Regions from separate parts of the Saccharomonospora amisosensis genome, predicted to be linked through region 1. Evidence: riboswitches for the same ligand, from Rfam matches in the RefSeq annotation. Region 1 holds a riboswitch; the other holds the start of a gene.

Region 1 (5,864 bases):
AGGGCCGGATTCATGGGCGCGGTTGGACTGTTGGCGCTGGTGCTGGGCAGGCAGGGCTCAGCCCTGCCTGCGTTGGGTGCGGCGGTGTGCGTTCTCGTGCTCTACGACCCGGCATTGGCGACGAGCATGGGGTTCGCGCTGTCGGTCGTCGCGACGGCGGGTCTCGTCCTGGTGGCGCCACGCTGGGCATCGGGGTTGTGCCGTAGGGGCGTGCCGGTCGGTCTGGCGCAGGGGATCGCTGTGCCGGTCGCGGCGTTCCTCGTCACCGCTCCGGTGATCGCCGGAATGGCGGGCGAGGTGAGTGTGGTCTCGGTGGCGGCGAACGTCGTGGCGACCCCGGTGGTCGCGCCCATCACGGTGCTGGGTGTCCTGGCGGCGGCCCTGGCGCCGATGTGGAGTTCCGGTGCTGAGTCATTGGTGTACCTGGCGGGTCCGGGAGTGAGTTGGTTGGTCAGCGTCGCCAGGCGTGCGGCGGCGATCCCGGGTGCGGTGTTGCCGTGGCCGCCCGGCTGGTGGGGTGGAGTGCTGGCACTCGGTGTGGTGGTGCTGCTTGTAGTCGCGCTGAGACACCGGGGTGTGCGCGCCGCGCTCGTGGTGGCTTTTGTCGCGTTGCTGCTGCTAATCCCGGCGCGGCTGGTGGCGTCGCCGTGGCCGCCGCGTGACTGGGTACTGGTGGCGTGCGATGTTGGCCAGGGCGACGGCATCGTGCTCGCGACAGGGGAACAGGACCGGGCCGTGGTGGTGGACACCGGACCGGAGCCAGGGCCGATGAACCGGTGTCTGGACCGCCTCGGTGTCGAACGGATACCGCTGGTGGTGCTGAGTCACCTGCACGCCGACCATGTCGGTGGGTTGGCGGCGGTGTTCGACGGCCGGGCGGTTGGGGCGATCGCCGTCGGGCCCGGCCGGACCCCGGACTGGGTATGGCGCGATGTCGTGGACCGAGCTTCGGCACATGGCACCCGAGTGGTGCGAGTCGGCATCGGCGATCGGCTCAGCTGGCCGGGACTGCGGCTGGACGTCCTAGGGCCGCGTTATGTCCCCTCCGAGCAAGGCGACGACGGAACGGAGGTCAACAACAGTTCGGTGGTTCTACGCGCCACAACGGCGGCGGGTCGGGTGCTACTGACCGGGGATGTGGAGTTGGCCGCGCAGGCGGACCTACTCGCTTCCGGAGCGGATCTGCGTGCGGAGGTGTTGAAGATCCCTCACCATGGCAGCCGGTACAGCCTTCCGCCGTTTCTCTCGGCGGTGGCACCCGGAATCGCGCTGGTGAGTGTGGGGGCGGACAACACCTACGGTCACCCGAACCCGGGCACGCTGCGCGATGCCGCGAGTCGCGGTGCACTCATCGCCCGTACGGACACCGGAGGTGACACGGCGATTGTCGGTATCGACGGGCAACCGGCTGTGGTGCGGCGTGGTCAATCCCGGTGATCTGTGGGCTGCCGCTCACCGGGCGGCCTGAAAGACCGGAGGGGCCGCGTGGTGCTCGCCGGGACGGCTGCCCTGCCAGACGGCCGCTGCCCTAGCCGGAGAGGGCCGCTCATTGCGGGCAAAGCCGTGTCCGGGGAGGCCATGCCGGAGGGCGTGCCTCAACGGGTGTTGTCGGGTCCTTACTCGCCCAGCACCTCTCGCACCGCGGCGGCGTTGGGGGCCACCGTGGCCTTGGGGCCGATGCGGTTCTCGAGGGCATCGAGGGTCTTCAGGCCGTCGCCGGTGATCAACAGCACGGTCTCGGCGTCGGGATCGAGCTTCCCGGCCTCGATGAGCTTCTTGGCGGTTGCCACGGTCACCCCACCCGCCGTCTCGGTGAAGATGCCCTCCGTGCGAGCCAGCAACCGGATACCTTCGACGACCTCCTCGTCGGTCACGTCCTCGATGGCACCGCCGGTGCGGCGGACGGTGTCGAGAACGTAGGGGCCGTCGGCGGGGTTGCCGATCGCCAGAGAACGGGCGATGGTGTCGGGCCGCACGGGCTGCACGACATCGTGGCCGTCCCGGAAGGCGGCGGAGACCGGCGAGCAACCGGTGGCCTGCGCGCCGAAGACCCGATACGGCGTCGGTTCGACGAGGCCGAGCTCGCCGAGCTCGCGGAAACCCTTGTCGACCTTGGTCAGCTGTGCGCCTGACGCGATCGGTACGACGATCTGCTCGGGCAGGCGCCATCCGAGTTGTTCGGCAACCTCGAAGGCGAGGGTCTTGGAGCCCTCGGAGTAGTAGGGCCGCACGTTGACGTTGACAAAAGCCCAGTTCTCGTGCTCAGCGGCGAGCTGGGTCGCGAGCCGGTTCACGTCGTCGTAGTTGCCGTCGACGGCGATGAGAGCGCCGTCGTACACGGCGGTAGTGAGGATCTTGGCCCGCTCGAGCGAGGACGGGATCAGCACCACCGATCGCCAGCCCGCCCTGGCCGCCGCGGCGGCCACGGCGTTGGCCAGATTGCCGGTGGAGGGGCAGGCGAGAGTGTCGAAGCCGAACTCGCGCGCGGCGGCCAGCGCGACGGCCACCACGCGGTCCTTGAACGAGTGCGTCGGGTTGCCGGTGTCGTCCTTCACCCAGATGCGTCGGACACCCAGCGCCTTCGCCAACTGGTCGGCTCGAACCAGCCGGGTACACCCAGGCTCGGTGTTCGGGATCTCCTCCACGTTCGACGGCACCGGCAGCAGCTTCTTGTAGCGCCAGATGTTGCGCGGGCCCGCCTCGATGTCCTCCCGGCGGACCCTGCCGAAGTCGTAGGCAACCTCCAGCGGCGAGAAGTCCTCGGCCGAGACGAACTCGGGGGCGAGTGGCTGGCGGTGGCCTTCCTCCTTGGAGACGAGCTCCACGGCGGGGCCGAGATCCACGGCGCGGCCGGTGGTGGTCGTTTCGACGGCTGCTGTCATCGCGAGGTTCCTTTCCTCATCTGTCCCGCGGGTACGGGTCGGAATTGGCACCGTGATCGCCAGCTACCTCGCGGAATCGAGATGACAGGCTGACGCCGGTTGCCGGGGCTTCTTCGGGCCGTTCCCTCTGCCCCTCTGGATGAGCGGTATTCGGTTGTCCGCCGGCCGGGCCGCGCGGTTCGGCTCACACCTTACGGCATGTCGATCAGCTCCTGCCATGCCGATGCGGGCTAGGTCACCGTGGCAGGATCGAGTCGTGACCGCGCCAGCCACTACTCCAGCGCCGCTGCACCTCGTGCTCGGTGACGAAGAACTGCTTGTCGAGCGGGCTGTGCGGGCGGCGCTCGACTCGGCACGCCTGGCCGACCCCGCTGCCGACATCACCCGAATGCGCGTATCGGACCTCACCCCATCCGGCCTGGCCGAGCTGGTGAGCCCATCGCTGTTCGCCGAGGGCAGGGTGGTCGTACTGGACACGGCACAGGACAGCTCCCAGGAGATCGCCGACGCGATCCTGGCTTATGTCGCGGACCCCGTGGACGGCGTGGTGCTCGTGGTCCTGCACAGCGGAGGTGGCAGAAGCAAGGCAGGCAAGTCGCTGCCTGCCGCGCTGCGAAAGGCTGGGGCGGTGGTGACCGAGTGCGCCAAGATCACCAAGCCTGCCGAGCGTGAGGCCTTCGTGCGTGGCGAGGTGCGCAGGGCGGGCGGGCGGATCGACGCGGGCGGAGTCGTCGCGCTGATCGACGCGGTCGGCTCGGATCTGCGTGAGCTGGCGTCGGCCGCGGCACAGCTCGTTGCGGACTCCGGTGGGTCGATCGACGAAGCGGCGGTGCGTCGGTATCACAGAGGCAAGGCCGACGTGACCGGGTTCCTGGTGGCAGAGAAGGCAGTCTCCGGTGATCGGGCGGCCGCGCTGGAGTCGGTGCGGTGGGCGCAGCAGATCGGCGTGCCACACGTGCTGGTGGCCGACGCGCTGGCCGACGCCGTGCGCACCATCGCCCGCGTGTCAGCGGCGGGCAGGGGTAACCCGAACCAGCTCGCCGGTGAACTGGGTATGCCGCCGTGGAAGATCCGCAAGGCGCAAGGCCAGTCCCGTGGGTGGAGTTCGAGCGGTCTCGCGGCCGCCATGCGTATTGTCGCCCGGGTGAATGCCGAGGTGAAGGGCGCGGCCGCCGATCCCGACTACGCCGTCGAGCGCGCCGTGCTGGACATCGTGGCCGCACGGCATCGCCGGTAGCGCACAAAACTCACCCCCGGTGACAACGTCACCGGGGGTGAGGCGATGCGGGCGCTCAGAGCGAGTTGACCTTGCGCGCCATCGCGGACTTCTTGTTGGCGGCCTGGTTCTTGTGGATGACGCCCTTGGTCGCAGCCTTGTCCAGCTTGCGAGCGGCCACACGCTGCAACTCCAGGGCCTTGTCGCGGTCGCCGGCGTCCGCGGCCTCGCGGAACTTCCGGATCGCGGTCTTGACCGCCGACTTCACCGACTGGTTGCGCAGACGTGCCTTCTCGTTGGTCTTGATGCGCTTCATCTGGGACTTGATGTTGGCCACGCGGGCGCTCCTTCGTGTTTCGGCGGAAGAACTCCGAGCCGTGTTCTCGTGGCCCCGACCGAACTCGGCCGGGCTTCCTCCCTGGCGGAATGCCACACGGCGACGGTTGACCAGCCTAACAAGTGACAGGTGAACGCCATGATGCAACCCCCTCGGCACCGCAGCCGTACAGCCGGCGGCCCGGTCGCCTGCCACCGTTGACCGACCGGTTCGATGATGAGCGTCTCCGCCACATGCACTCGTCGGCGTGAGACGGTAGTCGCATGGACGTGCTGAGTAGCCGGGTGCTGCTGCATCCAACGGACCCGCAGGCCACCACCGCGTTCTACCGCGACACGCTCGGGCTGGCGGTATATCGCGAGTTCCCGGGAGGGACGGTGTTCTTCCTCGGCGGTGGCTTCCTGGAGATCGTCGGGCGCGGCCAGGCAGGCCCCACCGCCGACATGGCACTGTGGCTGCAGGTCAGAGACCTGGCCGCGACCCTCGCCGAACTGCGGCAACGTGGCGTGGAGCCGTTCTCCGGGCCCAAGCGGGAGCCCTGGGGCCTCGACGAGGCCTGGATCCGCGATCCCGACGGCACGCGCATCGTGCTGGTGGAGGTTCCCGCCGAGCACCCGCTGCGCGTGGATGTCCGTGAACCCGCGTGACACCTCGACGTGTGTTACCGGCGTGCGAGTGGTGCGGTCGTCGACACCACAGCGACACGCGAAGCCACTGCGCAAGGTCGGCAACACGACGGTAGGAGCCCTCCCTGCTCACCGGGTGGGCTTGTAGGCGCGCAGCTGCGCAGCCCTGCTCGCCGCCACGCCGGGTGGCTGCCACACCCAGGTCTGCACGCCGGTGAAGCCTTCGGCCTCGAACTCGGCACCCAGTTCCTGGCGTGGTACCGGCAGCCACCTCTCGTGCGCGGACAGTACGAGGCGGCCGCCGGGTCGAAGCACGCGCAGCAACTCGACCAGCGCGGCGTCCCGGTCGTCCCACAGTTGCACGTTGTTCACGCTCAGTACGACGTCAACGGACTCGTCGGCCTGCCCCGTGGCGGCGGCGGTGCCCGCACGCAACTCCACGGTGCCCTGTTCGACCGCTTCCGAGCACCTGGCACGGCACATGGCAAGCATCTCCTCGGCCGGGTCGACCCCGATGACCAGCCGGGCACGATGCGCCGCCGCACGAAGGCCGACACCCGGTCCCGGCCCGATCACGAGCACGGTCTCGTCGCTCGCTGGGTTGGCCACCGACACCACGTGACGTTCCGTCGCGGCGTTGCCACGTGCCATGACGGCGCCGCCGAGCCTGCCGAGCAGGCCGCGCGGGTGTCCGAACGTCCGGTCGAGCACGTCTGCGAAAGAACTCATTCTTCGAGATCAGCACGACCGCGAGCGGCTCGCATCGGGGATGACCCGGAATTGCCGCCACCGGGGCATGGGAA
Region 2 (5,864 bases), 2.8 Mb from region 1:
TGTGACTGGTAGACCTGGGCATGCGGGCGGCTCCACCGCCATGCTCGAGTGGCCGAGCGAGCTTGACGACCTCGACTTCTCGCCCGACCCGCAAGTCACGCGGCATGACGTGATGACGGCTCTCGGCCCCGACGCCGATGCCCTGATGTACGAGGCGGACGTCGATGTCGACGAGCTGATTCGGCTGATCAACGCCGAGACCACGATGCTCCCGCCGATCGTCCTTCCCGACGAGACGAGCGACCGTTCCGCTCGACCCGCGCAGGCGCTGGAGGAACCCAAGGACGGCCTCGCGAGCGCGGTCAGGACCTGGAAGAAGCGCTTCCTCAAGGGCGCCGTGCTCGCGGTGATGATCACCCTCACCGGCGGCGGGGCCGCGGCGCTGGCGATGAACAAGAGCGTCACGCTTGACGTGGACGGCGAGCGCCAGACCGTGCGCAGCTTCGGCGACACGGTGGGCGAGGTGCTCGAGGACGCGGGCATCACCGTCGGCGCTCACGACGCGCTTTCCCCTTCGCCGCAAGCAGCCGTCGGCGACGGTGGTGTCATCAAACTCGAGCGGGGCAGGGAGCTCACACTCGTCGTGGACGGCGCGGAGCAGCAGTCCTGGGTGCGCGCCACCACCGTCGGCGAGGCGTTGACCCAACTCGGGCTCGACGACCTGAACAAGCAGGGAACCTGGTTCTCCGCACCGGTCACCGGCGAGGTGCCACTCGAGGGAATGCGGCTGGAGGTCAAGACCCTCAAGCACATCACCCTCCTCGACGGTGGTGACAAGCCACGTGAGCTGACCACGAACGCCGTGAACGCGCAGGAGCTGATCAACGAGCTCGGGCTGAAGCTCGGCCCGGAGGACAAGGTCGAGAACGGGCTGGACTTCAAGCTTCTCGACGGCGCGGAGGTGCGCATCAGCCGCACCGGCGTATCCGTGGTGAATCGCACCGAGACCATCGAGCCACCCACCCGCTACATCGAGGACTCCGAACTCGAGGCGGGCAAGGAGATCGTCGAGAACCCCGGCAAGGCGGGCGAGATGGTCGTCACCTACCGGATCACCCAGAAGAACGGTAAGGAGATCGGCCGCGAGGAGATCTCCACCAAGATCGTAAAGAAGGCCGTGGAGCGGGTCGTCCGCAAGGGCACCAAGCAGCCACTGATCAGCGATGCCGGCGTGTGGGATTCCCTCGCGCAGTGCGAGTCCGGCGGCGACTGGTCCATCAACACCGGCAACGGCTACTACGGCGGGCTGCAGTTCAACAAGTCCACCTGGGATGCCTACGGCGGCGATCAGTACGCGGCCTACCCCCACGAGGCGACCCGTGAGCAGCAGATCGCTATCGCCACGAAGGTGCGCGACTCCCGTGGTGGCTACGGCGCCTGGCCGGCCTGCTCCTCGTCGCTGGGCCTGCCGCAATAGGTGCGGCCACGTTCTAGGCTGGCCCGGTGACCGAACCACCGGGCCTGCTGGGGCCCGCCGACGTCCGCCGACTCGCGGACGAGCTCGACCTGCGGCCGACCAAGAAGCTGGGCCAGAACTTCGTGCACGACGCCAACACCGTGCGGCGCATCGTGGAGTTGGCCGAGGTCGGTCCTGGCGATGTGGTACTGGAGGTCGGTCCCGGTCTCGGCTCGCTGACCCTTGGCCTGCTGGGCAGTGGCGCGCAGGTGATCGCCGTGGAGATCGATCCGGTGCTGGCGACACGCCTGCCGGTGACGGTGCGCGAGCGTGCTCCTGGCGCGTCCGACCGCCTTACGGTGCTTCGGGCCGACGCGCTCGGCCTGCGCGCACGGGACATGCCGCGACCGCCGACCGCGCTCGTGGCGAACCTGCCGTACAACGTTGCCGTTCCCGTGGTCCTCCACCTGCTCTCGGAGCTGCCGTCGATGGGCCACGGGCTGGTGATGGTGCAGACCGAGGTGGCCGACCGGATGGCCGCACGACCGGGGAGTCGGGTGTACGGGGTGCCAAGCGTGAAGCTCGCCTGGTACGGCAGGGCGCGCAAGGTGAGCGCCGTCAGCAGGTCGGTGTTCTGGCCGGTGCCGAACGTGGATTCCGCACTCGTGGAGTTCGAGCGGCGGCCACCGCCGGCCCGCGTGGATCGCCGAGGAGTTTTCGAGGTCGTGGACGCGGCGTTCTCGCAGCGGCGAAAGACGTTGCGCGCCGCGCTGGCCGCGTGGGCGGGTTCGGCCGACCGTGCGGCCGAACTCCTCACGGCGGCCGGAATCGACCCGCACAGCCGTGGCGAGCAGCTCGGTGTGGAGGATTTCGCCGCCATTGCGGCAAAGGTGTGATCCTCGCTGCCGGCCTTGCTTTCGCCGCGCCGAGTCAGGTGTACTTTGTGGGCATCCATCCCGAGCGACCGAGAGACCTGGCTCGCCGACGTCGCAGCAACCACCCCACCGGGGCAGGTGCTACCGCCAGGACCGATGGAGGACTTGTGTATCGCTCCCGACTCCTGACAAGGCGCCGAGTGGTCGACCAGGGTCGTCGCACGGTGTGTGCGTGTCGTCGCCACATCGCCCTCGTCTGAGCTCATTTCGATCCGATTCGTTCGCGTCCTTCGGACGCGCCCTCGTCCTGCGCCTTCAGTTGCTTTGGAGCCTTTTCGTGATCACCGTCGAGAACGTCAGCAAGTCATTCCCAGGGTCCCCGGCGCCCGTCGTGGCGCTTCGCGACGTGAGCCTCAATGTGGACGCGGGCTCGCTGTTCGCGGTGGTAGGCCCCGCTGGGGCAGGCAAGTCCACGCTCGCCCGTTGTGTCGCGTTGCGGGAACGACCGGATCGTGGGGTCGTGCGCTTCGACGGCATGGCCATCAGCAAGCTGGACGGTCGCCGGTTGCGGGACGCCAGAAGGCAGGTTTCGGTGGTCGACCCCCGGTTGCGGCCTGAGCGCACCGTCGCGGGCAACGTGGCGGCACCGCTGGAGCAGCTCGGTGTCGACGCGCCAAGACGGCGCGGCCGGGTCTCGGAACTGCTGGACCTGGCCGGGCTCACCCGCCGCGCCGCGCAGTTGCCGGACCAGCTGGCCTCGGGACAGCGTTGCCGGGTGGCGGTCGCCAGGGCACTGGCGACGAACCCCGCCGTGTTGCTTGTCGACGACCCGACCGGTGCGGTTGAAGCTGAGGAGTCGGGTGCGGTGCTCACGGTGCTGGACCGGGCGCGCGCCGAGTTGGGTGTCACGGTGCTGCTCACCACCCGCAGCGCCGCGGACGCTCGCAGGGTCTGCGACGATGTCGCGCTGCTGGAGCGGGGCGAGGTGGTCGAGACCGGCAAGGTGCTGAGCTTGCTCGGCAAACCCGGCAGCAAGGTCGCGGACGCGCTGCTGCCCCCGATCGAGACGACGCGAGCTCAGGTGGCGCAGTACGACCTGGCAGTGGACGTGGTGCTGATCGGGTTCGCCACCATCGGCGCACTGCTTTCCGAGGCGGCTGCACGGTTCGACGTCGAACTGGCCACGATCGGCGGTGGTATCACCCGGATCGGCGACACGCCCGTGGCCCGGTTCCGGCTCGGTGTGCGCGGCCAGCGTGCCGACGCGTCGCTGGCGTGGATCGTCGAGCGCGGTGCTCACATCACTCACACCCTGCGGGGGCTGCGCAACCTGGCCGCGTGATGCCGCCGCGCCGCAGGCTCAGCTCGCTGTCGCCGCGTCCTGCTCGGTTCTGCTGCTGCTGCGCTGGGTTGTGGGGAGTGTGACGACGAAACGGGCGCCCGGATCGGCGGGCTCGTAGCGGACGTCGCCCCCGTGCGCCTGGCACAGTTGCCGCACGATCCACAGCCCCAGCCCGACCGACTTTCCGTTGCGGTGACTGGTGAATCGGCCGAACAGTTGGGGCAGCACTTCGTCGGGGACACCGGGGCCGTAGTCGCGGAAGGCGATGTTGAGCCAGCCTTCTTCGGTGCTGGCGCTGATATGCACCGGGGGTCCGGCATGCCGGATGGCGTTGTTGCTGAGGTTGAACACGATCTCTTCGAACCGCTCGGAGTCCAGCTCGGCGACGAGGTCGCCGTCGATGTCCACCGTGGCCTGGTTCGCGGGAAGGTAGTTCAGCGCGCTCTCGACCGCCTCGCGGACGTTGACCTCATCGATGTCCAGGCGCAACGCCCCGGTGGTGTCGACCCGCTCCAGGTCGAGCAGGCCGGTGGCCAGCTTGGTGATGCGATGTGCCTGCCGTTGCGCGGTTTCGGCGATGGTGTGGCGTTGCGCTTGGGGTAGGTCTTCGTCGGCCAGGGTCTCGACCGCCAGCTCGAGCGCGGTGAGGGGTGAGCGTACGTCGTGCGCGAGCGTCGCGGTGAGCGCGGCCCGCCACTGCGCCACCCGGTCGAGTTCGTCGCGGGTCCGCTCGATGGAGTCCACCTGCCGGGCCACCAGCTCGGCGACACCGATCATGACTGGCAGGAGCATGAAGGCCAGCCCGATGACGACGTTGAGGTCCTGGGTGAGAGCGAGCCCGGCCACGAATCCCGCCGCCGCGAGCGGCACTACCAGTGCCCTGACCCAGCCGGGAAAGTGCAGGCCCAACCACACGAGCATCACCAGCAGGAATGGTGCGGTGACCATCGAGTAGGCGCCGAAGCCCCACGTGGTCACGGTGATGCCGGGAATGCCGAATACGAAGGTGACGGCGGGCAGCAGCGGGTTCCAGCGCTGCCACGGCAGCAGCCACAACACCGGAACGATCACGATCGTGCCTATCCCCGCCACCAGCAGGGGCAATCTCGCCCCTGGGAACGCGACGGAGCCGATCACCGCGAGCGCGCCGCCAAGCAAGGCGATCACGCTTGCCTGGCGTGTCGCGCAGACCGGTCCGGACCCCCAGAACTGAAAATCGCGCTTCGTCGGCACAACGGTGACTGTAAGGGCTTGTGGCCAACCACACAGTTCGACGTGTGTGCGCCGTCGGGTGTCGTTGTGGCTCGGCCGCGCGCCCCGCGTTGCCGCTGGTGGCCCCTGCGCCTTGAGCGCGGCAAGTAGGCTGGTAGCCGTGCTTGCCGTCGTTCCGCCGCCGGTCACCGTACGGGTGCCCTCCAAGATCAATCTGCACCTGTCCGTGGGTGCCGCGCGTGAGGACGGCTACCACGACCTGACGACGGTGTTCCAGGCGCTGTCGCTGACCGACGAGGTCACGGTGGCGGCCACCGAGGACCCCGGGGTCGAGGTACACGGAGAGGGCGCCAAGTCGGTTCCGACGGACGAGAGCAACCTGGCCTGGCGTGCGGTGCGCGCGCTCGCCGAGCGGATGGACAGGCCCGAGGACGAGGCGAAGGTCCGGGTGGTGCTACGCAAGAGCATCCCAGTGGCGGGTGGGATGGCAGGCGGAAGTGCCGACGCGGCGGCGACGCTGGTCGGGCTCAGCGCGCTGTGGAAACTGGACCTGTCGAGGGACGAACTGGCCGAGGTCGCCGCCTCGCTCGGCAGCGATGTGCCGTTCGCGCTGTACGGCGGCACGGCGCTAGGTACCGGCCGCGGTGAGCGACTCGTGCCCGTCCTCTCGCGGCACGTGTTCCACTGGGTGCTGGCGTTCGACCAGCGAGGGCTTTCGACCCCGAAGGTCTATGCCGAACTGGACCGGCTGCGCCAAGACGGTGACCCGCCGAGGGTCGGTTCCCATGACCCCGTTGTGGAGGCGCTGGCATCCGGGGACCCGAGGCAACTGGCGCTGCTGCTCGGTAACGACCTGCAGGCGGCGGCGGTGTCGCTGCGGCCGGGACTGCGACGCACGCTGCGGGCGGGCGTCAACGCGGGCGCGCTCGCCGGTACCGTTTCCGGCTCAGGGCCGACCTGCGCCTTCCTCTGCGAGAGCGCGCAGTCCGCGCTCGAGGTGGCGGCGGAGCTGGCCGGAGCCGGGGTGTGCCGCACCGTC

What was found. A riboswitch is a leader RNA that binds a small molecule or an ion and turns the genes downstream of it on or off. The one in region 1 is predicted to bind S-adenosylmethionine.
Region 2: it holds a riboswitch for S-adenosylmethionine, as region 1 does, so the genes downstream of both, FHU38_RS04530 (methionine ABC transporter ATP-binding protein) here and thrC (threonine synthase) in region 1, are expected to answer to the same signal.

What each region holds. Positions count from the first base shown of each region.
Region 1 covers NZ_JAAOYM010000001.1:3,676,717-3,682,580, reverse strand. The annotation lists gene FHU38_RS17865 (ComEC/Rec2 family competence protein) at 1-1,437, shown strand, start outside; gene thrC (threonine synthase) at 1,617-2,882, opposite strand; SAM riboswitch class I at 2,896-3,028, opposite strand; gene holA (DNA polymerase III subunit delta) at 3,139-4,119, shown strand; gene rpsT (30S ribosomal protein S20) at 4,175-4,435, opposite strand; gene FHU38_RS17845 (VOC family protein) at 4,699-5,082, shown strand; gene FHU38_RS17840 (class I SAM-dependent methyltransferase) at 5,191-5,790, opposite strand.
Region 2 covers NZ_JAAOYM010000001.1:920,241-926,104, forward strand. The annotation lists gene FHU38_RS04520 (resuscitation-promoting factor) at 41-1,417, shown strand; gene rsmA (16S rRNA (adenine(1518)-N(6)/adenine(1519)-N(6))-dimethyltransferase RsmA) at 1,444-2,292, shown strand; SAM riboswitch class I at 2,345-2,434, shown strand; gene FHU38_RS04530 (methionine ABC transporter ATP-binding protein) at 2,609-3,613, shown strand; gene FHU38_RS27900 (sensor histidine kinase) at 3,632-4,846, opposite strand; gene FHU38_RS04540 (4-(cytidine 5'-diphospho)-2-C-methyl-D-erythritol kinase) at 4,986-5,864, shown strand, end outside.